DNA from 2 places in the Enterococcus olivae genome. Region 2 is predicted to be linked to the other one. Evidence: a T-box and tRNA genes for the amino acid it is inferred to sense, from the RefSeq annotation. Region 2 holds a T-box; the other holds one or more tRNA genes.

Region 1 (16,274 bases), on a different contig from region 2:
GTTGTTCGATCGTGGACAACCATTGATTGCCGCTTTGGCTGCCGTCTTTTCTTTGCGTCAAGACCTGACTTCAACCTACACTTTTGGAAAATCACGGGTGATCGGTAATGCGATCGGCGGACTAGCTGCTATTTTTTATCTGTTGCTACAGCAGTATTTTAGCCCTAACTTCGTTGTCGAACTGATTGCACTCCCGATCCTAGTAGCTCTAGTGATTACTGTTTCTGACGGCATCAACAATAATGCCGGAATTATTTCAGCTGTCGCAACCATGCTGATGATTACAATGAGTATTCCTACAGGAGAATCGGTTGGCTATGCTTTAGCTCGTGTTTTAGATACCTTTATCGGAATACTGATAGCGATTTTTCTGAATGCTATCATTCAACCGCCCGAAACGGAAAAAGTACAGGAAATCAAAGATGATCTGACCCTTCTGAAAGAAGAGGAAGCTTCTCTGGAGGAACGTTTACTTGAGATCCAAGAACAAATAAAACATGAAAACGAAAAAGAAAAGTGAGACGAAATCGTCTCACTTTTTTGTTTACTCATTTGACTTCAATGCTTCGATCATATCTACTTTCTTCAGTTTGAAATACATGACCAGCCCAACAACGATAGTAAAGAATACCGTGATCAAACTTGCATAAAGATAACTCACCGTATGGACAGCCGGCGAAAACATGATCATATCCAGTTCAACCGTCTGTAGTACATAGCTGTGGAGCACTCGCCCCATAAGCAATCCAGTCAAAACCCCAAAGAATGTTAGAAAAATATTTTCGCGGTAAATATACATGGTCACTTCATTATCATAAAATCCTAAAACTTTGATTGTCGATAATTCACGGATCCGCTCAGAAATATTGATATTGTTTAGATTGTACAAGACAATAAACGCCAGCAAACCAGCTGAAATAATCAGCACCCAAACAACGATGTTCAATGTAGCAGTCGTGTCATCCAAGGACGTCGATGAATCAGACAAGTAGCTGACATTGATCACTTCCTCATGCTCCATCAATTTTTCGGCGATCTCTTGCTCGGTTTCCTTCGATTGTTCCCCTTCAAACAACAACAAATCTGTATTGTACTCCGGTGTCTCATGAAAAACTTCTTCGAAATACTCTGGCGACAGGTAGGCAAAATGTCCAGCATAATTCTCAACAACTGCTGAAACAGTTACTTCAAAGGATTCATTGTCCGCATTTTTCAAAACCAAAGAATCCCCCACCGATAGTTCAAATAGTTTAGCCAGCTTTTCATTGATAATCGCTCCATCATCTGTCAGCTGATAGACTTCTTTTGTCTGACGGTCATTGAATAAGACAAACTCAGACAGTTTCTCGGTATCTTCGGGTACATAGACCGTTACATCCTGACTAGCTTTCCCAGACTGATCCATCACTAAGGTTTCAGACGAAATTGCCAGATGCTCTTGATAGTCTGGTAAATCAGTTACTTCATTCAGATACGTTTCATACTCATCTTGCTCTGGACGTTCAGAGAAAGTGACGATTCCCTGATAATGCCAGATCTTAGTGAACTGGATTGGAACGATATCACTGATTGAATCCCTTAGACCAAAACCAGTCAAAATCATCGCTGTACAACCTGCGATACCAAAAATCGTCATTAGCATGCGTGCTTTGTAACGGAAAAGATTACGCATTGTTACTTTTTGGATAAAACTCAATCTTTTCCATAAAGGACGAAGATATTCCAGCCAGATACGTTTACCGGCTTTGGGTGCTTTCGGACGTAGCAAGACGGCTGGCGCACTGAATAAATCGACTCTCAGAGAAACCATGGCGATCCCGACCGTACAGGCAAGTGCGATGACAACAGCGATACTACTGTAGCCCAAATACCATGGTGTAGCAAACTCTTTGATATTATAGAGCTGTCCATAAGCACTGATGATAATCGTTGGAAACAGATAAAAACCGACAGCCAAACCTAAAACAGCTCCGGACAAACCTGCAGATAAAGAATAGATCAGAAATTTTTGCGCGATTTCGCTGTTTTTATAGCCAAGTGCTTTCAACGTACCGATCTCTACTCGTTTTTCTTCGATCATTCTTCCCATCGTGGTTAAGCTAACTAAGGCTGCGATGAAGAAGAAAATCGTTGGGAAAACGGTAGCAATCGATGAGATTCGATCGGCGTTCGATTGATATTCTGCATAACCAGGATTGCTGATTCGATCCAGTAAGGTAAACTCAGCCGGCTCCAAATCATCTACCCTATCCTGCTCTTCTTCCAATGTTTCTTGTGCTTCTTTTAATTTTGGTAGCTCTTTTTCTTTTTGCTCATTGAATTTTTCTAGACCTTCTTCATAGCTTTTTTCTCCAGCTTCCAACTCTTTTTCAGCAGCTTCTAGTTGATTCTTCCCTCGTTCTTCCTCAACTGCCAGCTGGGCTTTTCCTTCAGCTAATTGGTCTTTGCCACTATCGATCTGTTCTTTCGCAGCTTCAATCTGTTGTCGACCAGCATCCAATTGGCGCTGTGCCGCATATAGCTGTTCTTGTCCAGCAGTAATCTCCGCCATGCCAGAGTCGATTTGTGCCAGACTTTGTTCCAATGTGGTGATTTGGGATTGGATCATTCCTCCCAAAGCGTTAATCTGCTGTCTGAGTGTAGCTAAGGTCTCCGGTGTTACCAGATCCAAAAGCTGATCGATCTGACCAGCCCATTCGTTAGATTCCGGAAGCTGACTGATCAAATAACGTAGCTCTCCTCGGATATCTTCCAAAATAGTTGAAATCTCTTCGACAGGCAACTGGTCTACTTCCTCTAATAAGGAAACTAACTCTTGATAAGAGTCTTGAGCATTTTGCAACTGCCACAAGGTATCCTCCAGTTGATCTCTTTGATCCATTAGTTGACCCAACTGCTCTTCGTAGCTCTCCAGCGCCCCTGCTTGGCGGTCTACCTCCCGCTGGTTTTCGTTTAACGTGCGCTCTTGCTCTCGTAGCTCAGAAGAACCTTGTCGCAATTGTGCTTCTTTTCCGCGGATCTCTGCCTTTGCCGCAGTGATTTTCTCACGAAACTCCGCTTTCCCGGAACGTAATTCTGCTCTTCCCTCATCTAATTTTTCCTTGGCTTCTTGGAGTTCTTTTTCAGCATCCTCTAGCTGTTTTTCCCCATCTTGGATCTTTTGACGGTTTTCTTCAAGTTCTTTATTGGCGAGCTCTTGAATCTCTATCAGACGTTCTTGTTGTCTCGGCTCAAGCCATTCTTCCAATTGTTCAATATTTTTATCAATTTTTTCCTCGTATTCGTCTGAGTAAGCAGCCACTTCTTTTAGATTGCTGAAGGTCAGCAACATACGAGCATAGGCATTCGTTTGAAAAGCCTCATCGACCAACAAAGCAAAATAATCAACCGCACCATTTCCGACATTGGTATTGCCGCGTTTGGAATTATCGATAAACTCCGGACTAGTGACAAATCCGACAATTTCTAGTGTATGACTGGCCAAGCTTTCTTCTGTATCGTCAGAGTCGGTAATCTCGATCGTCTCCCCCAACTCATAAAGAAATTGGCTACGACTGTCCAAGGCAACCTCATCGGCTGTTTCCGGAAGTCTTCCAACTTCCAACTTCGGCTGGTTCAATTTGTCCTTGTCAAAGCTGTAAAAACGAAAAATCTCATTTTTTGATGCAATATGGATATCCGTCATATATTGCAAGACGATCGTATCGATCTCCGAACGTTCTTCAAGATATTCTTGATCTTCTTCTGAAAATCCTAAAGTCGAAAGGACAGAAACATCTGCCAAACGCTGTGCCTCATAATAATTGCCAGCGGACTTGATCATATCAGGACCCGTTGCACCGATCCCGACGAAAAAAGCGACGCCCAAAAAAATAATCCCCAAAATGGAAAAAAAGCGAGCGGGAGACTGTTTGATTTCTCTTATACTACTTTTTAATAATGCATTGTTCTTCATCTTTTCCCCCTACCACTCAATTTGAGAAATAGGTGTTGGCGAGTCATTGTATTCAATACTCCGAACTTTTGCATCATTGATCCGAATCACTCGATCCGCCATTGGCGCAATTTGTGAGTTGTGAGTAATAATAATGACAGTCGTTCCTATTTTACGAGCCGTGTCTTCTAAAATCTGTAAAATCTGTTTTCCTGTTTCATAATCCAATGCCCCTGTTGGTTCATCGCAAAGCAACAGTTTTGGTCGCTTCGCCAAAGCACGCGCGATTGTTACCCGCTGTTGCTCTCCTCCTGATAATTGAGAAGGAAAATTATTCATTCGTTTCCCTAAGCCCACTTGAAGCAAAATCTCTTCTGCATCCATTGCCTGTTCTACGATCTGAGCCGCTAGCTCAACATTTTCTCGAGCAGTCAAATTAGGAACCAAATTATAAAATTGAAAAACAAAGCCTACATCGTTTCTACGGTATTCTGTCAACTGCTTGGCATCATGATCGGCAATATCGACACCATCAATAACGATTTGCCCACTGTCACAGCTATCCATACCACCAAGTATATTTAAAACCGTGGATTTACCGGCCCCACTCGGACCTAAAATCACAGCCACTTCTCCTTTTTCCACCCCAAAGGTCACACCATCATTTGCAATGATCGTCGTGTCACCCATTTGATATTTTTTTACTTCGTCAATGACATCAATGTAACTCATCCTTTGCGCTCCTTTCTACGCTTCAATATTAGTTTAACACAACGTAAAAAAGAAGGAAATCAAGACTATTTTTGTCTGATTGCCTTCTTTTACTAATCACTAGGATTTTTCAACCATTCACTTATTTAGATATAGCATAACGCTGCTTACCATCTAAGTAGGTGGCTTCTAAGGTCATGTCTGGATTTAAAACGATAAAATCTGCATCACGGCCTTTTTTGATCATACCGCAAACATCGTCAAGCTTACAACTGATGGCCGGTACCAAACTGGCCATCATTACTGCCTGCTCAGGAGTTGCCAATCCCCAATCAACAACATTTTTGATTGCTTCTTTTAATTTTAAGATACTTCCTGCAAGATTGCCTTCTTGCATACGGGCAGTGCCCTCCTTGACGACTACTGGAAATTCTCCCAAAATATAATCACCATCAGGCATTCCACCAGCCATCATACAGTCGGTGATCAATGCCACATGATCATGACCAGCTTTTTCCATCAAGATACTAGCCGCACTTGGATGAACATGATGTCCATCACAAATCAACTCTGAGAAAACATCCCGTAAGCTCAGCAATGCCCCGACCATTCCTGGTTCACGATGATTCAATCCACGCATCCCATTGAAGGCATGAACAAAGACACTCGCACCTGCTTCTACGGCTTCAGCAGCGTCTTCCAAGGTACCGTTACTGTGGCCTAAAGAAACAACTACACTTTCACTGGTCACTTGTTCAACGAATTTCTTGACTCCTTCACGTTCGGGAGCCAAAGCGATTTTTTTGATGATACCGCCAGAAGCTTCTTGCCACTCATGAAAAGTCTCGATATCTGGATCACCGAAATAAGACGGATTTTGAGCACCTTTGTATTCTTCTGTAAAGAATGGGCCTTCAAAATAAATACCTTGGATCTTGGCTCCAGTCACTTCTTTTTGGACGCTACCGACTGTCGCTGCGACTTCTTTCAATAGTTTCTTGCTCGAAGTCAATGTTGTTGGTAAAAAAGATGTTACTCCACATGCCAACAGAGCCTCCGACATGACCTTGATCCCTTCCGCGTCATTGTCCATCACATCATGATTCATATAGCCATGAATATGCGTGTCAACTAACCCCGGCGCAATCCATTTGTCAGAATGATCGATCAGCGTTACTTCTTCCTCTGGTAAATTTGAAAAATATTCACCGAATTTTCCATCAACAATCTCTAAGTATCCAGGACCTTTGACCCCTGATTTCAAGAAAAATTTCGTTGCGCTTACAAATGTTCTCATTTGTCTCTCTCCTCTATGTCTTTTCTAATTTAAAATTACTCTTAATTAGAAAAAATGTCAAGAAAGGTCTACACCATTTCAGCGGATTTTTTGGATACAATGAGACAGATCCATGTATTCCTTTGCTTCTTCCACCAGCCCTATTCTCTTACAAATCTTTCCACACAAAGAAAACAACTCTTCTAAATAATAATAGCTACTCCGCTGCTGTGCCCAAAGAATCCCTTGTTCTGCCACCTCTAAAGCTTTCTCATCTTCTTCGATTCCAAAAAGAAAACTGCCAAAATTATAAAAGACCTTGCTCAATTCAAAACGCATTGATTCAATTGGTAAAGACTGAAGCGATGCATAGGCTAGATTTAAATAATGGGTCGCCTGCTCATTGTTACCGGCACTACCAAAAACACGACCTAAACAGCTCATTAATTGAATCTCAATCGCTGAAACATTGTTCTTTCCTTTGGTGTACGTATAAGAAAGCCCTTTTTTCAGAGATTGAATCGCCGCATCGTGAGCATCATACAAAAAAAATTCACAGCTTCCTAAATAATAATAATACAATTGAAGATCCGTATCCAAATACAAATGCTCGGTCAAAGAGGAACTCTCCAGAAGCTGTTCCATTTGCTGATAATTTTGATGAATCAAATGGTAGTGGATTCTCAGAAATAAGGCATTGATTTGCTGGATCTCACTTGGCTGTGAGTAAAGCAGCTTATCCATCGTAATATTTAATCGCTGACAGATCTGTTGCAAGACGATCACATTCGGAACTTCAATCCCATTTTCAATCCGACTGAGGACACTTTGCGCACAGATTCCCTGAGACAACATTTTTTGAGTCATGTTTTGTTCTTTACGAATTTTTTTGATGGTTTCTCCAAAATTTATTTCCTGTAAAACGTCCATTTTTTATTCTCCTAAAATATGCGAATTCGCATTTCACTTTTTGTACATTTTAACACATAATGTAACAAAGGAAAATTCCAATCTATAGAGATGTTCGGGATTTCCTATAGGTTAGAACGGAGTGACAAGCATGGAAACGAAGACAAACGTAACATTTAAGTGGGAAGATCTGACTCTTTTTGGATTTATCGAACGAGAATACGAAAATTCATTTCTCATACAAGTCAACGAACCTTCCAAAGAAATTATGGACAAATTTAGCGGTCGCATGATCGTCAGTAAAAAGAAATGTGAAATACTAGCTAGTTAATTGCTACAATCAAAAACGGAGAAACCTTTAAACATTGGTTTCTCCGTTTTTTTTATTTTTGTTTGTAAGTAGCTAAAAATTCCTGCATTTTCGTTGCGGTCAGTTTTAGATCTTCCATATTCGGCAAATAGACGATTCTAAAGTGATCCGGTTCCTGCCAATTAAACCCACCACCATGAACCAACAGAATATGGTGCTCATGTAGGAAGTCTAGCACGAATTTCTCATCATCCAAAATGTTAAATCGCTTCGTATCGATTTTAGGGAAGATATAAAATGCCGCTTTCGGTTTGACTGCCGATAGCCCAGGAATCTCATTGATCGCATTGTAGATGAATTCTCTTTGCTCGTATACTCTGCCACCTGGAAGCATCAATTCGTCCATGCTTTGATGACCGCCTAATGCGGTTTGGACGATCTGCTGAGACAATACATTTGAACACAACCGCATAGAAGACAACATGTTCAATCCTTCAATGTATCCTTTGATACCTTTTTTCTCTCCACTTAAAACCATCCAACCTACGCGGAAACCAGCCACGCGGTGAGATTTGGACAAGCCACTGAAAGTCACCACCGGACGATCCGGTGCCAGTGTTGCAATCGGAATATGCTCATACTCGTCCATAACCAAACGATCATAGATCTCATCTGAGAAAATAATCAAATCAAATTCGCGTGCAACCTCAACGATTTGTTCTAGAATTTCTTTTGGATAAACCGCCCCCGTTGGATTATTCGGGTTGATCAATACGATCGCTTTTGTCTTAGGAGTAATTTTTGAGCGAATATCTGCTACATCAGGATTCCACTCACTCGCTTCATCACAGATATAATGAACAGGCTTTCCTCCAGCCAATGAGATCGATGCGGTCCATAAAGGATAATCCGGCATCGGAACCAATACTTCGTCCCCATTGTCGCAAAGTCCCTGCATTGACATTGTAATCAGCTCGCTCACACCATTACCTGTGTAAATATCATTGATCGTTACATTTGGAAAATTTCTTAATTGACAATATTGTTCGATTGCCTTACGTGCAGAAAAAATTCCTTTTGAATCAGAGTAACCTTCTGACTCTCTGACATTCATGATCAAATCGCGCACAATTTCATTGGGCGCTTCAAATCCGAATGTCGCAGGGTTTCCAGTATTTAATTTTAAAATACTGATTCCTTCATCCTGCATGCGATCTGCTTCTTCTAAAACAGGTCCACGTACATCATAACTAACACCTTCAAGTTTACTAGACTTTTCAAAATTTCTCATAGTCATCCTCTTTTCACTTATATACTTCCTGTGTACTTCAATGTGTTCCTTGTTTTTCTCACTTTTTTTAAGTGTTTCTATTATAGCAAATTTTCTGGAAAAACGCGCAAAAAATTTGGAGCTCTTAGTGAAAAAATAAAAAAAGCTGACATCAACAACAGTCGATATCAGCTTTCACCTATGCGGATAACGGGATTTGAACCCGTACGAGCTAAGCTCATACGCCCCTCAAGCGTACATGTCTGCCATTCCATCACATCCGCCTACAACAATAAAATTTTACTTGGAATTGAATTTTTTGTCAATATTTGCTTAAAAAATTCGCGGATTTCTCAACTATTTGTCACCATTTAAATCAACTTCGTCTAACAACACTTGACTACGAAAAGGATTTAATTATTGTCGGCCATTACCATACCTATTCGAGAATCATGACGACATACTCGTGCCCATTTTTGATGAAAGTGTTCTCGGTTTCCTTGAAAGCAAATCTTTCATAAAAACCGATTTTTGCTTTACGCGCATTCAAGAAAAAGGGTTTGCTGTACGTTTTTAAAATCTCATTCAACAGTTGCGTACCAAATCCTTTGTTTTGATAGTCTGGCAATGTGGCAAATTTTCGAATCTGACAACCGTTTTCTTCCATAAATACTGACACCACGCTGACACATTGGTCCGCATCAAAGAAACCGTAGTGATGTGCATGTTCATCTCCAGGAACCTTCACAATCTCCACGTCTTCTCCTGGATACATGGCTTTTAAGCGAATCGCATAAACAATATCTAAATCAACTGAATCAATCATCTATTTTTCTCCTGAATAATCGTTTACTCTACCACAGCAATTGCTTCTCAATATGAAAAAATAGCCTCAACAATAGCTGTTGAGGTCGTCAAATCACTTTTTGAAATAGCCTTTACTTTCTGATTCAAAGGTTTCATCTTGAATCAGACCTTCCAGCGACTGATCTAGCACCGAACGTTTTTTCTCTTTTTTTGAAGTTCGTCGATACTGGCTTCTAGTCATAGACACCTCAGAATTCGGCTGCTTAAATTTGCTAACAGCAGGATCCGTATCTTTTCGTTCTTGAAATGCTGACGGCTCAGTATCGAAAAGTAGGTAACTGTCTTTTGCCATCGCAGATTCAAGTGCTTGTTTTTCGACTTTATCAGTAGGCTCATCAGGAATCATAGAAGCTGGAATATATTTAGGAACAAAGTAAGAGCGGGTGAATTCTCCTTTTTTTCTTTGAGGAGCTACAGGTTCTGAACGTTTTTCCTTTACTTTAAAGGTACTTTGAGGAGCTGCTTCACCAAACAAATGTTTTTTTCCTGTAGAAGTAACTTCAGGCCGGTATCTTTTCGTATAATCAGGTAAATTTTTGCGGTGTTTTTTCAGTTCTTCTCTCTGCTCAATACTTTGACCCGCTTTTTCTTGACTAACACGGTGAGAGCGACGTAAAGTACGATCTTCGCCTTTATCCTCTCTGCGTGTAGGTGCTTGTCCACTTTCCTCAGTGATGATCCAGCTTTCATCATTGGAAAATGAAGAACCTTCTCTATTGGATTCTAATTTTACGCCTGCTTCATCTGAATATGCTGGAAAACGAAAATGTTTCCGTTTGATTTCTTCATATTGCGCCATAATTTTTCATTCCTTTAAATGCTGAATTTCTTCTATAATACCATAAAACATGGAATTTCTACAGACAAAAAGACAAAGCTGCTCACAGAGAAAGAGAACAGCTTTGCTCGTTTACACTTTAGTAGAACTTTGCATTTGCTTCATTAAATCAATACTTGTCTGTTTTTGCTTACTGCTGATCAGAATATAACTATTTTCAGCTAGCGTCCGATTATTTAATCGTGTACGGATTTCCTGAATCATCGGTGTTTCCTCAGCAATAAATGTTAGACTACCATTGACTGTTTTAGGATAATTCGTTGGATTCATTAGCATTGCAACATATTGATCCCCATCTCTTCTCAAAATACCAAACAAATTGTTTGTATAGAAGAAACTCAAATCTCCGTTGATCAGTACGTCGTTATCTTGGCGATACTGGATCCAACGACGACAATTATCATAAATCTCCCGATTCATACTCTTCCACGGGAAAAATTTTCGATTTTCAGGATCTTTTCGTCCTTCTAAACCAGCTTCATCCCCATAGTAAACACAGGGAATCCCTGGGAACAAGAACATGAATCCAAAGGCCAAGTCCAGTTTCTTAATGTGGCTGCCCAACATGGTCAAAATACGCTCAGTATCATGCGTCCCAATGTTGTTCAGATTGTTGTAAAAAATATCTTTAGGATAGTTTTCATACAATTTTGTTAGTGATTTAGCCACATTCTCAGGTGATTTCTGTTCATTCAATAAATCGATCGCACCGTCACGCAAGGGATAGTTCATCACACCGTGTAGATGGTCTCCCAAAATATATTTGCGGCGTACATCGTAGGATACCTTGTTCGATGCATCCTCCCAAACCTCTCCCAACAGGATTTTTTCAGGAAAACGATCGAGATTTTTACGAATACCGGCAATAAAATCATCTGGAAGCTCATCAGCAACGTCTAAACGCCAACCATCTACCCCCATTTTGTTCCACTTCGTCAAGACACTCTTTTCTTCGCCAAAGATAAACTCACGGAATTTCGGATCGTTTTTATTGATCTCCGGTAAATCTTTGATTCCCCACCAAGATTCATAGTCATGAGGATAGTCAATAAAATTGAACCATGAGAAATATTCACTGTGACGATCTCGATAAGCACCCGAGTTCGCTCCGTAAGAACCGTTGACATTAAAATACTGACTGTTTTGACCGACGTGACTGAATACACCATCAAGAATCAAATGTAAATCATTGGCATGCAGTTCATCCAACAATTCTTTAAAATCCTCTTCCGTTCCCAAAACTGGATCAATTTTAAAATAATCTGAAGTGTCATAACGATGATTACTACAGGCTTCAAAAATCGGATTTAAATAAATACCCGTGATTCCCAATTCTTTCAAATAAGGGATTTTCTTAATAATGCCTTGCAGATTCCCACCGAAGAAATCCCAACGTAGGATATCCCCTTCTGGCCCCTTAACATATAAGGGTTCATCCTCTTCTGTTGCATAAATAAAGGTATTTTCCTTAGGTGAATTGATTTTTTGATCTTTATTCCCATTACAAAAACGATCAGGAAAAATTTGATAGAAGGTTCCCTTTCGATACCAATCAGGTGTCGTTTCTTCTTTTTGGTAACAGGTAATTTGAAAGTTCCAGATTCTGTCAGTTGACGGATACTGCTGACCTTCTCCTCCCTGTTCACTGGCTCCGTAATACTCAACCTTTGTCTGACCAGCCACAGTCGAATGGACTTCAAAATGATAAAAATACAAGCCTTTCCCCTGATTAAAGAAATACTGGTAAGAATAAAAACCATTCTCTTGCTGCTGCATCATGATTCGCTGTTCAGGTTGATGATCTTTATGAATGACCAGATAAACTTGTACAATATTCTCGGCGATTACCTCCACAGATAATCGCGCGAGACCATTTTCCTTGACTGCTCCAAATGGTTGTTTATGGTAACTTTGCCAAGGATTAAATCTGATTAGAGACATTGCTTGTTCCCTCTTTTTCTGTATGAGCAAAAATCGGCTCAATTTGCCAAATATCTTCAGCGTACAGCTTCACTGTATCATCAGAAGAGAAACGTCCTGCTTTTGCAATGTTCACTAAACTGATTTTACGCCATAAGTCTTGGTTTTTGTACGTTTCGTTGATTCTTTCTTGTGCGTGGCAATAGTCAGCAAAATCACGCAGTAAGAAGTATTCGTCATTGTAACGCAACAAGGAATCAAAGATTTCTCGTCCTTCGTATTCAATGTTTGGAATCGTTCCATCAACAAACGCATTAACTACACGTCTTAAGACAGGGTCTTCATCATAAATACGTTGAGAAGAATATTCATGATTTTCATAGTATGCGTAAACTTCTTCTTCGGTCAAACCAAAGATAAAGATATTGTCATCACCGACTGCATCACGAATCTCTACATTCGCACCGTCTAAAGTAGCGACAGTTAACGCGCCGTTCAACATCAGTTTCATGTTACTGGTTCCTGAAGCTTCTTTTGATGCCAAAGAGATTTGCTCACTGACGTCTGCTGCTGGAATGATTCGTTCAGCTAGTGAAACATTGTAATTAGACAAGAAGACGATTTTCAGTTTTCCTTGAATCGATTCATCGTTGTTAACTAAATTTGCTACTTCATTGATTGCTTTGATGATCGCTTTCGCATACGTATAGCTTGGTGCAGCTTTAGCTCCAAAAATAAAGACTCGCGGATGGATGTCTACTTCTGGATTTTCTTTCAAATCAAAATACAATTTCAAAATGTGCATCAGATTCAAGAGCTGACGTTTGTAAGCGTGTAGACGTTTGATCTGTACATCAAAGATCGCATCCGGAGATACTGTGACACCCGTCGTTTCCTGTATATACTCCGCCAATTCTTCTTTCTTTTGATGTTTCGCCTCTGCCAGTTTATCCAAAACTTTTTTATCATTTTGATAATTCATCAGTAAACTCAAATCAGCAGAATCTTTACGCCATGATTTTCCAATTGCCTCATCTAAAGTATTAGACAACGGCTCATTGGCTAATTGTGACCAACGACGTTGAGCAATACCGTTTGTTTTATTGTTGAAGCGTTCAGGGTAAATCGTATAGAAATCATGTAGAACCACTGCTTTCAATAGATCTGAATGAAGCTTAGCCACTCCGTTGGTGCTATGGCTACCGATAATGGACAAATTCGCCATATGCACTTGATCCCCTTGGATGATCCGGGTACGCTGAATCAAATCTTCTGGATGAATTCCGCGCATAGAAGCTACATAACGTCGATCGATCTCTTCAATGATTTGATACATACGAGGAACGATTTGCTGCATCAAATAGATAGGCCATTTTTCCAAAGCCTCTGCCATGATCGTATGGTTGGTATAACTCATTACTTTCACTGTGATATCCCATGCTTGTTCCCAATTCACATCATGCTCATCCATTAAAATACGCATTAACTCTGGTACACATAGAGCTGGATGTGTGTCATTGATATGCACAGCTACTTGTTCACTTAGCGCATGCCAAGGTTTATTTAATTTTTGGTAATAGCGTACAATACTTTGGATCCCAGCAGAAACGAAGAAATACTCCTGCAACAAGCGAGTCATACGTCCTCTTTCATTTGAGTCATCTGGATACAAGACTGCTGTCAAATCTTCATACGCTCGGCGCTCTTCAATACTCTTATATTTTCCTTCTTCTGAAGGTGGAATCTCTACACTCCACAGACGCATCGTATTGACAATTCCGTTTTGATAACCAACCATCCCCGTATCATATGGAACCGCACGTAAGATGATTTGGTCTTCTCCAACTGGTTTCAGTTTTCCTTCTTCATTTTTTTTCATGTAAACATGTCCACCAAAATGGACATCTACTGCTTTACTTGGACGACGGATCTCCCAAACATTTCCGTTTTTCAACCACTCATCTGGTAGTTCTACTTGATAGCCATCCACAAATTGTTGTTTGAACAAACCATAGTCATAGCGAATTCCATTTCCATTTCCTGGTAAACCGCTGGATGCGATAGAATCCATGAAACAAGAAGCCAGACGACCTAAGCCACCGTTACCAAGAGCCATGTCTTTTTCAACTTCTGCCAAATCTTCCAAATCGACATTCAAATCCGCCAATGTGTCACGAACCAATTCTAATAAGCCTAAGTTCAATAAATTGCTTTTCAACATTTTTCCAGGTAAAAACTCGATGGAGAAATAGTACGCTTGTTTTTGTTCTTCCTTCAAATAATTTTTCCATGTTTCACGCCAGTTGTCATTGTAAACTGCTTTAACCAAATTCCCTAAGGTGAAAAACAGTTCGTTTGCTGAGGCATCTTCTAGTTCAAGCGCATAGCTTTCCCTTACTCGTTGCCTTAATTCTTCTTTTAAATTTTCTTTCGTTAAAATGGTCCTTACCCCCTGTTGGGAAAAACAGGCTGAAACATTGTTAAAACAACGTTTCAGTCTGCCTCCCAATAATTTTATAATTTATACTAAGCTTTTATACAAAGCAAGGTATCCTTCACAACAAGTTTCCCAGCTGAAATCCTTGGACATCGCATTATGGCACAGCGTATCCCATGCTGCTGGAGACTCATCATACAATTCAATGGCTTTCTTCAAGCATTCCATCAAATGGTAGGAAGAAAAGTCTTGGAAACCAAAACCTGTTCCTGAACCTTCAATTGGGTTGAAAGGTTCCACCGTATCCTTCAATCCGCCAATCTCATGAACGACTGGCAAAGTACCATAGCGCATAGAAACCATTTGTGACAATCCACAAGGTTCAAAAGCTGAAGGCATAAGGAAGATGTCGGCTCCTGCATACATTTTTTGTGCCAAATTCACATCAAAAGAAATACTTACAGAGCATTTCTCCGGATATCTTTCCGCAATCGACTGGAAGCGATTTTCGAACAACGGATCTCCGGTCCCTAGCAGCACGAATTGAATATCGAACTGCAAAAGATTTTCCAATTCATCCAATACTAGATGGAAACCTTTTTGATAAGTCAAGCGGCTGACCACTGCGATCAATGGTACTTCTGGTTTAGGACGAAGCCCCATTAAACGCTGCAATTCATCTTTGTTATCCGCTTTGCCAGATCGATCATCTACTGAATAATGAGCGACAAGTGCCGGATCAGTTTCCGGATCATTGATCTCATAATCGATTCCGTTTAAAATACCGCTCAGTTTGCCACTCTCCATACGCAAAATCTGATCCAATCCAGAACCAAATTCAGTGGTTTGAATTTCTTTTGCATAGGAAGGACTCACGGTGTTCACACGGTCGGAATACAGAATCCCCGCCTTCATAAAGTTCAAGGCATCCCCCATACGAACCGTTCCGTCATCGTAGCGTTCTGTCCCCATGCCGAATAGGTCAGGCAAGACCGTTTTCCCATATTGGCCTTGAAATTCAATATTATGAATCGTCAAAACAGTCCGAATCGAGCGGTAGGCTTCGATCCAGTGATATTTTTCTTTCAATAAGAAGGGAATCATCGCTGTATGATAATCATTGACATGCAAGACATCCGGAATGAAATTGATTCGTTCCATCAATTCAATGATCGCCATCTGTAAGAAGGCAAAACGTTCACCATCGTCGTAATAACCATATAAGCTTTCACGATCAAAATAATACATATTGTCGATGAAATAATAAGTCAGACCATTCATCCATAGTCTTTTCACTCCACAATACTGCTGACGCCAGCCAACAGAAATAGTAAAGTCCATCACGTCCTCTAGCTGTTCTTTGTATTGCGGAGGCATTTTTGTGAAATATGGTAAGACAACGACTGTCTCAATATCTTTCTTTACTAATTCTTTAGGTAAAGCAGCTGCTACATCTCCCAAACCACCTGTTTTGAAAAATGGTGCGCATTCCGCTGCTGCGAATAGAAGTTTCATTCTCTAACCTCCGATTATATCTTCTGTTACGTAACTACCTTTTCTAACCACTACTGGTTTATCTGCAGTACCTTCAATATGCACGCCCTCTTCAACAACAATATCTTTGTCAAGAATCGCATATTTGATCACAGCATTTGACTTGATCGTATTGGTCGGCAGAATCAATGAATCATGGACTTCTGCTCCTTCGTAAATCTTCGTTCCACGTCCAACCAAGGTATTCTCAACTTGTCCCTCTATCAAACAGCCTGTCGCAAATTGACTGTTGTTGACAACAGATGATT
Region 2 (16,274 bases):
AAGATGTTTCGCTTCGGCGAAACATCTTTTTTTATTGCTTATTGAAGACACGACTAAGATCCGCCGCTAACAGTCGAATATTCTTTAATGTCCTTGTTTTCTCCATCGCCTCTTCCAAAGAAATTGGTCCTTGTTGGATACTAAAAACACCCAGCATCAATTGCTCTAGCTCACCTAGGGTGGTTTGACGACTGCCACAAAGACCGATCACAGGAATATTTTTCTCAGCCGCGGCTTTTGCTACTCCAAAAGGAACCTTTCCCTGTTCGGTTTGCGCATCCATCTGACCTTCACCTGTGAAGACCAGATCCGCTCCCTTCAGCAGCTCATCCAAACCAATCATTTCCTGAATCGTTGGAAAACCCGGAACGATTTCTCCATCTATTAGCTTGATTGCTCCGCCCAATCCGCCGGCCGCTCCTGCACCAGAAACCTTATCCAACTCCAATTGATAGTCCTTTTGGATCTGTTTCGCGATTTTTTTCGCTTGCTTTTCCAGCTCGACTACTGTTTCTTCAGAGGCGCCTTTTTGCGGGGCAAAGATCTTTGCAAAACCCTTGTCACCCGTATAAGGATTCGTGACATCTGCCAGCGCAAACAACTGTACCTCTCGTAAGCCTTCATCTAGGGAAGAAAGCGATAATGACTCGGCTGCTAGCAGTGGATTTCCTTTATCCGATGGCTTGAGGTCTGCACCTAGCGCTGCCAACAATCCCAATCCACCATCTGATGTACCGCTACCGCCAAGCGACACATATATTTGATCGACCTTTCGTGCCAAAGCATCCTTGATCACCAGACCCAACCCATAGGAAGAAGCCTGACGAACGGCCTCATCAGAAGGTTTATTCAGATGGATACCGATAAATGCTGCAGATTCAATGATTGCCGCTTTGTTACCATCGATCGTTGTCAACAAGTAGTCAGCTTCCAGTTCTTTTCCTAAAGGATCCTGAGTTTTGACGGTGATCCATTCACCATCAAGGGCTGCATAGATGGCTGCCATTGTGCCTTCGCCGCCATCCGCAATCGGAACATTGATTTTCTCTGTCCAAATAGCTGCCGGCAAATCCGACAAAACCGCTTGATTCAATTCCTCAGAGCTGGCACAGCTCTTAAAAGAATCAATGATCGACAATACTTTCATAATATCCGACCTTTCTCGCTTTTCTTCTATTATACCCCACCACAAGAGATTCTTACTCACTGTTACTCGTGAAACTTTTATGACTCAAACGACGACTAGTCGGCTGATTGACGAAACAGTAAATAAGTCTATTTCTTCTAAATATAAAAAACGTATACCTTATCTCAATTGACAAAGTACACGTTTCATCCTAAAATAGTGAATCAACAAGCATGCTTATTCTGTTGTTACTCTAATCGATTTTTCATAGTTTTTTTTTAAAATTGGTGGCATTCTTGATTTTTTTCACAAGACTATTCAAAAGAATTATTGATCATAAAATAACTCATGCAGACCACGCAGCCATTCTTGATTTTCATAGCTGGTCTTGAAGCCCCTTTTTCAAGTAAGATCAATTCCTTTGCTTGATTTTTTACCGCATAGTCCATACATTCTGACAAAACTTTGTCCCCTACGCCATTCCCTTGAAAACTTTCATTCTTGTCAAGTCGTAAAATCTTCCATTTTTTGTCTTCCGGTTCAACCGTACAAGTCGCAACTACTTTGTTGTTTTTCATTGCTACATAGACGATCGGACGTTGTGCCAAGTCATCGCTAAGTTGTTCTAGTGTTGCAGTTTCTTCTTCGAGTAATTCGGGATGTTTCTTGTCGATTTGAATAATTTTCATAAATATCCCCCATTCCTGAAGTTTCTGACTTCTTACTTTAAGTATACGTCCCATTTTTAGATAAGTGAAACCAATCTTATTAATACTACTATAAGGTAAGGTGATACATTGGATAAATTTTTAATTCTTCAAAAAGTAATCGAAACGGGCAGCTTTACCCTTGCAGCCGAAGAATTAGGCTACAGTCAATCTGCCATCAGTCAAATCATCCACCGCTTAGAGAATGAACTGGACATTCAGCTTCTAGTGCGCTCTCGTTCAGGGATTCGATTAAAAAAAGATGGTCGTGATCTGCTTCCTTTGATTGAAGAGATCATTGAAAAAAGACAGGCCTTGGATGCTCGAATCTCTCACATCAAAAAATTGAATGCAGGAACAGTTAGAATTGGCATCACTTCAGGTGAATCTGCCCGATGGTTCGCCTCTATGATCAAGGATTTCCAAGAGCTCTATCCTAACATCCAATTTATCATAAAAAAAGGCAGTTATCGCTCTGTTGCTAAGTGGATCGAAACGGAAAGTCTCGACTTGGGTTTACTTCCATCCCGTGCAGCAGCAAATCTAGAGACCAGTACCTATATTAGTCACCCATTTTGCGCAGTGCTTCCGAAAAATCATTCCCTAGGGAAACACTCGGTCATCGAATTGAAGCAGTTAAAAGAAGAAACGCTAGTTGTTTTAGATCAGGGACCTTTCAACGAAATCTTGGAATCCTTCAATGGGCAGTTTGACAGTCGCAGAATCAAATATCAGGTAAATGATCCTTCTCTTCTTTTGCCGATAGTTGAGCTAGGTTTAGGGGTTGGCTTACTGCCACAGCCAGCCTTGGCTGATCATAGCTATGAGATCATTAGCCGACCGATCTCTCCTGCCTTGCACAGTCACCTTTCAGTCGCTTGCAAGAAAAAAGAAAATCTATCCTTTGCCAGTCAACAATTTATTGAATTTTTATTGGAAAATTATGAAGAACTCGATTAAAACTATCTAGGGAATACCTAGGTAATCTCCATTTTTTATACTATCAAAAAAACACCTTTCCATTTTTACTTGGAAAGGTGTTTGCTGTTCTTTCTTAGTTCGCAACGATATTGACCAGTTTACCTGGTACAGCAATGACTTTGCGAATCGTTTTTCCATCGATGCTTCCTTGGATGATCTCATTGCTCTTGGCAATTTCTTCCATTTCTTCACGGCTTGCTTGCGCAGGTACGTTGATTTTCGTACGTACTTTTCCGTTGACTTGAAGAACGATCTCCACTTCATCTTCGACTAGGGCAGCTTCATCATAAGCTGGCCATTCAGTGTAAGAAATTCCCTCTTCATTGCCAACGATTTCCCACAACTCTTCACCAAAGTGCGGAGCGATCGGTGCCAATAGTTGAATAAATCCTTCGATATATTCGTAAGGCAACGCATCTGCTTTATAAGCATCATTAACAAAAACCATCATTTGAGAGATCGCTGTGTTAAAGTGCAGCTGCTCGAAATCTTCCGTTACTTTTTTCACGGTTTGATTGTAGACTTTTGTTAGTTTACCATCATTGAAGGTCGTGATCCGGTCACGCATTTTGCCATTTTCATCCACGATCAAACGCCACACGCGATCCAAGAATTTCCGGCTTCCTTCCAGTCCATTCTCACTCCAAGCAATCGATGCATCCAATGGACCCATGAACATTTCATACAAACGCAAGGTATCGGCGCCGTATTTACTCACCACATCATCTGGATTGACTACATTGCCACGTGATTTCGACATCTTCTCGTTGTTTTCTCCCAAGATCATCCCTTGGTTGTACAATTTTTGGAAAGGTTCTTTCGTTGGAACCACACCAATATCATACAAGAATTTATGCCAGAAACGCGCATACAACAAGTGTAGAACCGCGTGCTCTGCACCACCGATATAAATATCTACCGGCAACCAGCGCTCTAGTTTTTCATAACTTGCCAATTCGTTTTTGTTGTGAGGATCGATAAATCTTAGGAAATACCATGAGCTTCCAGCCCATTGTGGCATCGTATTGGTTTCTCGGCGTCCTTTTTTCCCTGTTTCTGGATCAACAACATTGACCCATTCATCAATATTCGCCAATGGAGATTCCCCTGTACCACTTGGGCGAATGTCGTCTGTCTGTGGCAAACGCAATGGCAGCTCGGCTTCGGGAACAGTCGTTGTTGTGCCATCTTCCCAATGGATCACTGGGATCGGTTCTCCCCAATAACGCTGACGAGAGAACAACCAGTCGCGCAAACGATAACTGATTTCTTTTTGACCAACTGCTTTTTCTTCCAGCCAGGCAACAATATTCTCGATCGCGTCTTCTTTATTCAAGCCATCCAAAAAGTCTGAATTGATGTGCAAACCATCTTCTGTATAGGCTGCTTCTTCGACATTGCCGCCTTCAAGAACTGGGATGATCTCCAAATCAAATGTTTTGGCAAACTCATAGTCACGTTCGTCATGGGCAGGAACCGCCATGATTGCGCCAGTTCCGTAAGTTGCCAAGACATAGTCGGCGATCCAGATCGGGATTTCTTTCCCGTTGACTGGATTGATCGCGTAAGCGCCTGTGAAGACCCCTGTTTTTTCTTTCGACAAGTCGGTACGGTTCAAATCAGATTTTTTCGAAGCCATATCGACGTAAGCTTCAACTGCTGCTTTTTGTTCAGGTGTAGTAATTTCTTGAACTAGCTCCAGTTCGGGTGCCAAAACTGCATAAGTCGCACCAAACAAGGTATCTGGACGAGTTGTGAACACCGTAAAGTCTTTGTCTGTTTCCGCTACCTTGAAGGTCACGTTGGCACCGACAGAACGTCCGATCCAGTTGCGTTGCATGTCTTTGATGCTTTCAGGCCAATCCAAATCATCCAAATCATCCAGCAAACGATCAGCATAAGCAGTGATTTTCAACATCCATTGACGCATCGGTTTGCGGACAACATCGTAACCCCCACGTTCACTCTTGCCGTCAATCACTTCTTCATTTGCAATCACGGTTCCCAATTCTGGGACCCAGTTGACTGGAACTTCTGCTTCATAAGCTAGCCCATGCTCATACAGCTTCGTAAAGATCCATTGTGTCCATTTATAGTAGTCTGGATCAGTCGTATTGATCTCACGATTCCAATCATAGCTGAAACCTAGTGAATTGATCTGACGACGAAATGTCTCAATATTTTTCTTGGTAAATTCCGCTGGATCATTCCCAGTATCTAGTGCGTATTGTTCTGCTGGCAAGCCAAAAGCATCCCAGCCCATCGGATGCAACACATTGTATCCTTGACTACGTTTGAAACGAGACAAGATATCGGTCGCGGTGTAGCCCTCCGGATGCCCCACATGCAAACCTTGTCCAGATGGATAGGGGAACATGTCTAATGCGTAAAATTTTGGTTTTCCTTCTTTGTCAAATGTGTTGAAGGTATTGTGTTTGGCCCAATATTTTTGCCATTTTTTTTCAACTTCCTTGTGATTGTAATTCACCACTGTCTCCTCCTTAAAATAAATAAAAAAATCCTATAAGAAGCACAAATAAAGCCTCTTATAGGACGTAATTAACTAACGTGGTACCACCTATTTTCGCTGGATATCCAGCCTCGAACGCTGTAACGGTCGTCACCGTGTCTTTCCTACTTTCTTTCAGAAAAACAATCACTCAAAGGCGAGTTCAAACGGTTCTCTGTACATTCTCACCAGCCATGTACTCTCTAAAAACAGAACGCGATCTACTACTCCTTTTCAAACGTGAGTCGATTCATTGAATACATACTATCAAAAAAGCTCTTTGAATTCAATTTATTTATTTAGATTGTGGAAATTCTTCAAAATATTGGCGCAATTTTGTCAGGAACACTTCGCCGATCCCTGAGATCTTGCGTTTTTTCTTCTTGATCATGACCATTTTATTTTCCGGTGAATCCGCCAGTGGAATCAACACGATCCCTTGGCTTTTGGGATCTTCAACCAAACCAGAACCAGAACCATAGGCATCCGTGCCTTGTAGAATCCCTGTCAAGGTTGCCCGATCACTCGTATGGATCACCTGAGAGATTCCTGGAAAATCGATCAAATCCTCAGCAAAATAGGTATAATTATTGGTTTCCTGCGTGAAACGTACTTGGGCATAGTCATGCAGATCGTCCAAATGGATCACAGACTGTTTGGCTAGTGGATGCCCTCGTCGCATAAAAATGTGTGTCTGGAAGGTCGTTAAGATCTCATATTCCAGTTCGCCATTTTCCAATAATCGACTCAGCCCTGCCTGATTGGATTCATTAAAGAGTAAGATACCGATCTCACTTCGGTACTGCTCCACATCTTTGATGACATTCAGCGTGGTACTCTCAAAAATTCGAAAGTCATTGTAATCCTGAAATTCGTGAATCAGTTGACTCATGATGATCGAAAGAAAATCGTAGTGCTGACTAGAGATCGAAAAATGCTTCTCATGCTGCTCGTTTGCCAGATAACGGTTTTCTAGAAGCTCCACCTGTGCTAAGATCGGCTGCGTGTATTGAAAGAAATCCATGCCCTCCGAAGTTAAGGACGCACCTTGTCTGGTACGTTCAAACAATTGAACATCCAGTTCTTTTTCCAGTTCTTTGATTGCATGCGACAAACTTGGTTGGGAAATATAAAGTTTTTTTGCGGCTTCTCTAAAACTACCATTGTTAGCAATAGCAGCAACATAACGCATTTGTTGTATATTCAAATGTTCCTCCTCCTGTCCAGACGATTTTATTTTCTATAGTACGAAAAAGTTTATCCGTTGGTCAATCTTTTTCTGAGTAAAATCAAAAAATACCGTAACTTTCTTATGAGAGTTACGGTAAATGATTAGTTTTTAGCTAACTTTCAATGTTTGTCCAACATAGATCGTATCTGAATTGAGATTATTCAATGAACGTAGTTGGCTAACAGAGGTATTGTGAGATTGCGCGATCTGCCATAAACTGTCTCCCTGTTTTACTTGATACTGTTTACTGGCATTTTGTTGTGTAGTACTGGATGTGTTGCTCGCACTACTACCGCTTTGGCTTGTTTTCAGCTTTTGACCAACCAAAATCAAATCGCCACTGATATTGTTCCAGCTGCGTAATTGGCTGATTGACACACCATTTTTGCTGGCGATCCCTGAAAGTGTATCTCCAGCTTTAACTGTGTAAGTTGATCCGCTGTTATTTTGACTAGTATTGCTTGTTGAGCTGCTTGTATTGCTTGAGTTACTTGAACTGCTTGAAGAACTCGAGCTGTTAGAATTGCTCGTATTACTTGAGCTACCACTTTGACTCACTTTTAGCGTTTGCCCTACATAAATCAAATAACCGCTGATATTGTTCCAACTTTGTAGTTGGCTAACTGTTACGCCATAGCGTGAACCAATTGCTGATAAAGTATCTCCATTTTTGACTGTGTAAGATGTGCCTTTGTTTTGGTTAGAGCTGTTTGACGAATTGTTCGTATTACTTGAGCTACTTGAATTGTTCGAGCTATTAGAATTACCCGTACTGCTCGAACTACCACTTTGACTCACTTTTAGCGTTTGCCCTACATAGATCAAATGACCGCTGATATTGTTCCAGCTTTGTAGTTGGCTAACAGTTACGCCATAACGCGCACCAATTGCCGACAAAGTATCTCCTGATTTGATCGTGTACGTCGTGCCTTTGTTTTGGTTCGTGTTGTTTGACGAATTGTTCGTATTACTTGAGTTGTTTGAGCTGTTAGAATTACCCGTACTGCTCGAACCACCACTTTGACTGACTTTTAGCGTTTGTCCGACATAGATCAAATGACCGCTGATATTATTCCAGCTTTGTAATTGGCTAACAGTTACACCATAACGCGCACCAATTGCCGACAAAGTATCCCCTGATTTGATCGTGTACGTCGTGCCTTTGTTTTGATTTGAACTACTTGACGAATTGTTCGTATTACTTGAACTGTTTGAGCTACTTGAATTATTGCTACTGCTTGAACCACCACTTTGGCTCACTTTTAACGTTTGTCCCACATAAATCAGATGACCACTAATATTGTTCCAGCTTTGTAATTGGCTAACAGTCACACCATAACGCGCGCCGATTGCCGACAAGGTATCCCCTGATTTGATTGTATAGGTCGTGCCTTTGTTTTGATTTGAACTGTTGGACGAATTGTTCGTATTGTTTGAAGAACTTGAGCTGTTAGAATTACCCGTACTGCTTGAACCACCGCTTTGGCTCACTTTTAACGTTTGTCCCACATAAATCAAATGACCGCTGATATTGTTCCAGCTTTGTAGTTGGCTAACTGTTACGCCATAACGCGCGCCGATCGCTGACAAAGTATCTCCTGATTTGACCGTATAGGTTGATCCAGTACCGGTTGTCGGAGTAGATGTACTCCCGCCACCACCAGTATTCGTATTGATCATACCACCAGAATTTCCTGAAGCTGGTGAATCAAAACGAGTCAAATTGTAATTTTCGATCACACGGTTCAATGTCGTATTGTAGTTTGGATCCGTTGCATAGCGACCTGTCAACCAGGCTGTGGCATCACGATAAGAAGAGGTGTTGCTCTTCCAAGCTCCCGCATAATAATACACACCTGACTGGAAGGAAACGGTTCTCAACGTGCGTGCGTTGTCGCTAAACGATTCTTGGAAAGATGGATATTTTCTAAATGGTTCTTTCATCGTCACGTATCGGCCATTTACAAATTCTTGGGTGTTCATGTAGACCGTCTGACCGTTATAATTGCCTTTAATACCAAATAAATTATGATAAGGGGCTTTGGACAATAAACTTTGACCCCAACCACTTTCAATAATTGCTTGCGCGATCATCACAGAAGCATACAAATCATTGCTGTCTGCTACGGGTTTCGCGTAATTTGCGATCTGTTCAATAAATTGTGCCGGGGAGGAATACGAAGCAACTGCGCCAGAAACATTATCCGCCTGAACATCGACCAAAGGGAACAAGGGCGTAACCGCAGAAACCGCAGTCACAGTCGTACCTAAGATGGCCGCGCTTTTTTTCATTTGACGTTGTAAAGCAGTCTGTTGCTCTAATTTTCTGCGTTCTTTTCTCGACAAAGTCTTTCCCATTTTTTTACCTCCAAATGATTATAGAATGATAGATTAATTATACACGGATTTAATTCTTAATAAAAGTTTAAACAGCCCTTTTCAACATTTGTAAAATCTCTGTAACATGAAGTTTTTTGCACGCTTTTCTCAACATGAAGCCAGGCTTCATTTCCCTGTCTTTTCACCACCTCTCGCTCTTTTTGAATGTTGCAACTTTGTGACTAAAACTTCAATACAGAACGAGCTGTGCTATAATGGTTTCCATAAATAGAATTGCTAAAGGAGTCCTCATGAATAATAAAAATTACACACGAATACTGGGAAGTCTTTCACTGGTTATATTGGCTTTTTTAGGCTTCTCCGTTAAATTTTATCCTAGCTGGCTTCTACCCTTCGATGAGACCGTGACGCAGGCTGTTCGACAGCTGTATCCTAGCTGGAGTCCTTTTTTTCTACAGGTCACAAGACTTGCGAATCCTCTTACAATCATCCTGTTGTTCTTGGTGGTTCTTCTCCTTTTGCTTTATGGCAAACGACGCGTTGAAGCTATCTGGTTTTCTTCAGGAGTCATTGGGATCGCTGGAATCGCCAATCCAGCAATCAAGCTCGTCTTTATGCGAGAACGCCCGACACTAGAGCACCTCGTTACGGAACACAGCTTTAGCTTTCCCAGCGGACACTCCGCAGCAAGCATGGTCTTTTATGGAACCTTGATCTGTTTGATTCCATTCTTGATTAAAAACCCGACAGTCCAGAGAATCCTGCAGGTTCTTCTTGCTAGTTTGATCCTTTTAATCGGGATTAGCCGGATTTATTTGGGGGTCCACTTTCCAAGTGATATCCTCGGCGGCTTTTCATTGAGCTTGACGTGGCTTTTATTCACTTATCCGCTGTTTCAAAAAAATATTTTACAAGCAAACAAAGTTAAGGAGAGGAAGAAAAAATGACCTCATTCATTTATGCAGAAGACAAAAACAAACGATACCATTCTTGGAACTATGCCTTGAGACAGCAATTTGGCGGCAAAATTTTCAAGCTCGTGATCGATGGTGGCTTTGACTGCCCCAACCGTGATGGGACTGTCGCGCATGGCGGCTGTACCTTTTGCAGTGTTTCCGGTTCTGGAGACATGATCTTAGCACCGGAAGATCCTCTGCCTATCCAATTTGAAAAAGAAATCCAACGAATGCATAAAAAATGGCCGACAGTCGATCGTTATATCGTCTATTTTCAAAACTTTACCAATACACACGCTCCTTTGAAAGAAATCAAAGAACGCTTTGAACAAGTGATCCATTTGCCTGGCGTGGTCGGTTTGTCGATTGGTACACGCCCTGACTGTCTACCGGACGACGTTGTAGAATATCTGGCTGAACTCAATGAGCAGCGGTATCTGTGGGTCGAACTTGGTTTACAAACGACTTTTGAAGAGACGAGTCGTTTGATCAATCGCGCGCACGACTATCAAACTTATCTTGAGGGTGTCGCTAAATTACGCAAGCACAACATTCGTGTCTGTACGCATTTAATCAATGGTCTACCTGGTGAAACAGCTGAAATGATGCGGGAAAATGTTCGACGAACGATTTTGGATAGCGATATCCAAGGAATCAAGCTTCATCTGTTGCACCTGATGCGTAATACCCGTATGCTGCGTGACTATCACGAAGGACGTTTACAATTACTTTCAAGAGATCAATACGTAGAGATCACCTGTGACCAATTGGAAATGATCCCTGAAGAAATCATCATTCATCGACTGACAGGTGATGCTCCCACCGAGACTTTGGTCGGTCCCATGTGGAGCCTGAAAAAATGGGAAACGTTAAACGCAATCAACGATGAAATGCTCTATAGAGATTCCTATCAGGGAAAATTCAACGTTCGAAAGGAAGAAGCTGCTCATGTTGGCAACTGCTCTGCATTTTAGCCATAGTCTACTGAAAGAAACCGTCCAACCAGGGAATCATGTCGTTGATGCAACGATGGGAAATGGAAACGACACTGAACTTCTGGCTGAACTAGTAGGAAAAACTGGCAAAGTTTATGCTTTCGATATTCAGGAGCAAGCCTTGAGAAATACACAGGATCGTTTAACTAAACGCCAGTTGCCCTCACGTGTCAAACTAATTTTGGATGGTCATGAACACCTAGGGAATTATCTAGAGACTACCGAAGAGATCCACGCGGCGATTTTTAATCTCGGCTATTTACCAAAAAGCGACAAGCAGGTCATCACCTTGCCTGCAACTACCCAACAAGCGCTAGATACGCTTTTACAGCATCTTGCTCATCGAGGTCGAATCATTATTGTGGCTTATTATGGTCACCCAGGCGGTGAAGAAGAGCTAACAACCGTTCGTGACTATTGCAGCAAGCTGCCACAAAAGGAATACAATGTCCTGAACTATCAATTCATCAATCAGCAAAATCAGCCACCGATCTTGTTTTGTATTGAGAAAAAATAAAAAAATGCCTCCCGAAAGTTGGATTTTTTTGGTCTAACTTTCGGGAGGGCGTTTTATTTTATATTAGTTTATAGCTTTTTTGAAAGCGAAGAAGAAACGAAAAGAAAGCAAAAAACACCTATGTACTACCGAGGGAATTCCTTCTAGCTACTAAAAAGCGATCAAAACCCCAATTTTTTAAGAAGGATCTTGATCGCTTTCTTTGATTTTCTGTTTTAGATACTGGTACCATTCTTTTTTCATTCCAAGGGCTTGATCAGGATATTTGGCATAATACTTTTCGGCAAAAGCCGTCAATTCAGCTGAACTCTCGTGATCAAGACTCATCTGTTGCCAGTATTTCATACATTTTTCTACCAAAGGATCGTCAGCAGGCAACTGCTGTTCATAGCAAAGCTCCAGCTCCTTAAAAAAGGTTTGGGTCTCATTCAAGTCAAAGGGCTGCAAAGGCTCTGCCTGTATTTTAGCCAGCAGTTCTTCTGAAATCTCCTCTTCTCCTAATAAAAGCAATAGTTCAGGAGAGACTTCTCTTCCCGCTTCCAAATGACTTTCGATCCGAGACAGCTTCATCAAGCGTAGCTGCAATTCCATCAACTCTGCTTCGACTCGCCGTTTTTCCTGATAAATAAAGGTCGCCAACGACTGTTCCTTAGTCAAGACTTCTTTGATTTCTTCGAGAGTCATCCCCATTTTCTTCAAAGAAGTGATCATGAATAGCTGCGAAAAGGACGAACTGTCATACATTCGATGACCGTGTTCATTTTTTCTTGCCGGATGGAGCAGACCGATCTCATCATAATACTGCAAGGTACGGACACTCACGCCTGCCAAATGACTGAATTCTTTGATTTTCAAATATCTTTCCATCTTATTCCACCTTCTTTTGCCACAGGACTCTTCCTAGCTCTTCACCAGCCACTAGCCAGTTTGCCAGTGGCAGTTCTTGTTTTTGCAGCACTTGCTGGCGGATGTCTGCTAATGCGGACTTTTCAACAAAAGGCATGCCTTGCAACAGGATTCCGCTGGTAGGCTGCTCTTGAGAAATCAAAAACTCGCTCAACAGCTGTTCACTTTGCAAAGAAAAACCTGTTAATGCTTCACCGGGTCTCTTGTTAAGAAAAGCAACTGTGCCAGTATGCAAACCTGTCTGCCAGTTTCCAGTGGTGATCGAAAGGATTGCTGGACGATTCAACCAACTTTCCAACTCAAAGTCTTCCTCGTTCATTTTTTCCGAATATTCCAAAGACAAGTTGTTTTGCTTGATCTCACAAAATATTTTTTCATTCTTACCAAATCGGTACAAAAAACTGAATTTTGTATGAAAATCATGGATGCCACCAAATAGTACGGCTGCCGTTATCGCCTCCTCCAGAAAGGCTCTCGCTGCCTGATTTCCTGAAAACGAAGCCAGCTCTCTTTGGACTAGCTCCCGACTATCTACAATGACCAAACGACAATCTTTTTGTACCGTCAAAAATTTTATTGTATTGAACAATTTCCTCACCTCTAAGAAGGAGCATAAACTATCACGTTACGTGAGGAGCAAGAAAAACTTATTTTTCGATTTCAAAGGTAACTTCCTCCAATTCAAAAATATCGGTCAAAATCCGATTCACTTGATTAAACAAGGCCTCATTACCTGGATATTTCGCAGCAGACTTCATCTCCTTGCTGCCAGACCGATACACGAAAACCCCATATTCTTCTAGCAATTGTATCGCTTTGTCTTCTTTTTTAAATTCGACATACTCTTCCATAAAATCGATCCTCAATTCTTGACGATACCCAGCTTTTAAAACCACTGCCATCACCAAGGAAGGAACATCCAAATCTTCCAGTGGTGTATTGATGTTCCTTAAAATCAGATTGTAAGAAGTCGTTTTTACCGTTGGACAGGCATTGCACCCACCATTGACTAAATCTGTTGAACGACTGATTGTTGCTTGCATCCTGATCCCCTCCTTTTTGTGATCATTTTAACATATATCAACCTTTTTGTACTAGTTACCTTTTCAACTCCTATTACCACGGCATTCCCTAGGTAACTTTTCGAGGCCTCCTAACGAATGTTAAACTTATTTGCGCAATTGACCGCATCATTTGATAGAATTTGCGGACTTTTTTCAGTATTATTTATTGTAGGAGGTAGAAAAAATGAAAAATTTTGGAGAGCAAGTCTATCAATTAAGAAAAGACTTTGGACTATCTCAAGAAGAAGTAGCAGAAGCATTGGGTGTTTCTCGACAAACGATCTCTAACTGGGAACATGGCCTCGCTCAACCTACACTCGATAAGGCAGTAGAATTGGCACATTTGTTTGAAGTCTCGTTGGATGAACTCGTTGGAAAAAAGAAACAAGCAACAAAAGAGTCCAATAAACTTTTACACTCTCTGCTGCACCAACCCGTGACTATTTATTTGTACCCCAATCCCGATTCCAATACATGGATCTCTATCAACAAAACGATTTTGAAACACTGTGAAATCACCGAAGTCAATCCAAACAGCATTCGAGTCCTCACGCTAGAAAAAAAACTGAAAATCGAACGATTGATCTTTCTTAAAGATATCGCCGGTTTTGAAAGGGAGTGCAACTGATATGTGGCCATTAGTCATCGTTTATGCAGCCCTCCTGCTCTATACTTTTTTAGACGACATCCTTTCATTGTTCAAAAGTAAAGATCCCCATTATCAGAAGGAGCAGGAAAGACAACAATTAGAACAAAAAAATGAACAGTCGGAAATCATCCAACAGTTACACGCATTGATCGGGCAAGAATGTCAGTTAGAAAGTCGACAGTTTTCCCTCTTGTCTAAACCCAACAAGCTGACAGCCAAGATCCTTAACGTAGAGGAGGACTGGATCGAGTTTTCTTATACCAAAAAGAGTAAAACCTCCACGATCCTCTTCCAAACAAAAGAGATCCAAAGTGTTTCCAAGATCATTGACTCGTAGGATCTCCTAGCATTTACCTAGGTAATTAAAAAGAGACTTCTCTTCACTCTTTACAATATTTTGAGGTAAAATAAATAGGCAAGGAGGTTTCATCCATGAAAATTTTAGTTACTGGTTTTGATCCATTTGCAGGTGAAAAAATCAATCCAGCTTGGGAAGCAGTCAAGCTACTACCAGCTCAGATCCAAGGTGCCGAGATCATCAAGCAAGAGGTCCCGACTGTTTTTGGTCGATCGGCCGAGGTAACCAATCAGGCGATTTTAGAATATCTGCCAGACGTTGTTTTGGCTATCGGACAAGCAGGTGGGCGTTCAGCCATTACACCTGAACGAATAGCGATCAATATCGACGATGCCCGTATCCCAGACAACGAAGGCAACCAGCCTATCGATACACCGATCCAAAAAGAGGGACAAGCCGCTTATTTCACGCAACTGCCTGTCAAAGCAATGGTCCAAGCAATCAAAGATATTGGCCTGCCGGCTACTCTTTCCAATACAGCCGGTACCTTTGTGTGTAATCATCTTATGTATCAAGTGCAGTACTTGATTGAAAAAGAATTCCCGAAGATGAAGGGCGGTTTTATCCATGTTCCCTTTGCTTCCCCTCAGGTCATCGATACCGATCAATTTTCTTTACAACTGAGCGAGATCACCGCAGGTTTAACAAAAGCCATCGAAGCAATTGTCTTGTTTGATCAAAAAAATGACCTACAAACGATTGAAGGCACGATCCATTAAATACAAAAAAACTTCACCAGTCAGCAGATCGGTGAAGTTTTTTATTTACCTTGGGATTACCTAGATGATTTGATCAAGAGGCCTATCTAAGCATTCGCAGCCTTTTTGGCATCTACCACGATCACATCTTCTGTATCGATATACAGTGCCTTGGTCTCAGGGATCTCATGCCAGTCATTCAAACGATCTACAACGATTTCTTTGCCGTTGCTTGTTTGGAAATGATAGCGACGGATGTTCCCCAGAGTGACCACATTTTTTAAGGAGACTGGTACTCTGAAAGCACCTTGCAAAGGCTCCATCGAAATCAGCTCTGGACGAATATAGTATAGATACTGATTGCCCATTTTAGAAAAATCAGCCGTGTATTCCTCTAATTCAAACCATTCAAAACAAATATTGTTTCCGATAAAATCGGCAACAAAAGGACTAGCTGGTGCTGTGTACAGTTCAAACGGTGAAGAAGCCTGAACGATTTCTCCTGCTTCCAACACAAACACTCGGTCGCTGATCAGCATCGCCTCTTCCTGATCGTGAGTCACAAAAATCATCGTCATGTTCAATTCACGTTGAATACGGCGCAAATCTTTTTGTAGCTGCTTGCGAATCTTAGCATCCAACGCACTCAATGGTTCATCCAGCAATAAAATCTTCGGTTCTGTAGCCAAGGCACGAGCCAAAGCCACCCGTTGTTTTTGACCACCGGATAAGCGTTGAACATTGACGGATGAAAATTCTGTCAATTGGACCAGATCCAACAAGTTGAACACACGCTGATTCAATTCCTCTTTGCTCAGCTTTTTGACTTTCAACCCGAAAGCCACATTTTCAAAGACGGTCATCGTTGGAAAAAGAGCATATTGCTGAAACACAAAGCCAATGTCACGATCTTTGGTTGGCTGTGCTTGAATTTCTTTATCATCTAGTTCGATCACCCCTTCTTGAGGCTGTTCCAAACCAGCAATACAGCGAAGCAAGGTTGATTTCCCACAACCGCTGGGACCTAGCAATGTCACAAATTCTCCTTTTTGGACATCAAAGGAAACATTATTCAAGATCTTTTTTTCCCCGAATGAGAGAGACAGATCACGAATAGTTAAGTAGTTTGTCATTCGTTTTTACCTCCGCTGTTTCTTTTTTCTTAAGTTTTAAAGTGACTGATCGTTGCTTCTTGTTCATGTAAAAAATCCCGAAGGCCACAGCAAGGAGAAATAGG

The links. The T-box of region 2 lies ahead of leuS (leucine--tRNA ligase). A T-box ahead of a tRNA ligase gene usually reads a tRNA of that ligase, here a tRNA-Leu.
Region 1: it has a tRNA-Leu gene. The T-box ahead of leuS (leucine--tRNA ligase) is inferred to sense a tRNA for this amino acid. The anticodon was not compared.

Annotation. Positions count from the first base shown of each region.
Region 1 covers NZ_JBSMVT010000009.1:19,688-35,961, forward strand. The annotation lists gene ACWODM_RS07695 (FUSC family protein) at 1-520, shown strand, start outside; gene ACWODM_RS07700 (FtsX-like permease family protein) at 545-3,955, opposite strand; gene ACWODM_RS07705 (ABC transporter ATP-binding protein) at 3,965-4,666, opposite strand; gene nagA (N-acetylglucosamine-6-phosphate deacetylase) at 4,788-5,942, opposite strand; gene ACWODM_RS07715 (helix-turn-helix domain-containing protein) at 6,021-6,851, opposite strand; gene ACWODM_RS07720 (DUF2187 domain-containing protein) at 6,982-7,161, shown strand; gene ACWODM_RS07725 (pyridoxal phosphate-dependent aminotransferase) at 7,214-8,431, opposite strand; tRNA gene ACWODM_RS07730 (tRNA-Leu) at 8,613-8,694, opposite strand; gene ACWODM_RS07735 (GNAT family N-acetyltransferase) at 8,850-9,236, opposite strand; gene ACWODM_RS07740 (hypothetical protein) at 9,330-10,076, opposite strand; gene ACWODM_RS07745 (glycoside hydrolase family 13 protein) at 10,188-12,056, opposite strand; gene ACWODM_RS07750 (glycogen/starch/alpha-glucan phosphorylase) at 12,037-14,475, opposite strand; gene glgA (glycogen synthase GlgA) at 14,557-15,987, opposite strand; gene glgD (glucose-1-phosphate adenylyltransferase subunit GlgD) at 15,991-16,274, opposite strand, start outside.
Region 2 covers NZ_JBSMVT010000007.1:64,444-80,717, reverse strand. The annotation lists gene ACWODM_RS06735 (glycerate kinase family protein) at 32-1,147, opposite strand; gene ACWODM_RS06730 (GNAT family N-acetyltransferase) at 1,441-1,815, opposite strand; gene ACWODM_RS06725 (LysR family transcriptional regulator) at 1,924-2,793, shown strand; gene leuS (leucine--tRNA ligase) at 2,888-5,302, opposite strand; T-box leader at 5,361-5,571, opposite strand; gene ACWODM_RS06715 (LysR family transcriptional regulator) at 5,619-6,530, opposite strand; gene ACWODM_RS06710 (LysM peptidoglycan-binding domain-containing protein) at 6,663-8,912, opposite strand; gene ACWODM_RS06705 (phosphatase PAP2 family protein) at 9,185-9,841, shown strand; gene ACWODM_RS06700 (TIGR01212 family radical SAM protein) at 9,838-10,824, shown strand; gene ACWODM_RS06695 (class I SAM-dependent methyltransferase) at 10,799-11,362, shown strand; gene ACWODM_RS06690 (MerR family transcriptional regulator) at 11,540-12,229, opposite strand; gene ACWODM_RS06685 (Hsp33 family molecular chaperone HslO) at 12,231-12,857, opposite strand; gene ACWODM_RS06680 (DUF4809 family protein) at 12,916-13,311, opposite strand; gene ACWODM_RS06675 (helix-turn-helix domain-containing protein) at 13,517-13,960, shown strand; gene ACWODM_RS06670 (hypothetical protein) at 13,962-14,318, shown strand; gene pcp (pyroglutamyl-peptidase I) at 14,414-15,058, shown strand; gene ccmA (heme ABC exporter ATP-binding protein CcmA) at 15,145-16,170, opposite strand; gene ACWODM_RS06655 (ABC transporter permease) at 16,145-16,274, opposite strand, start outside.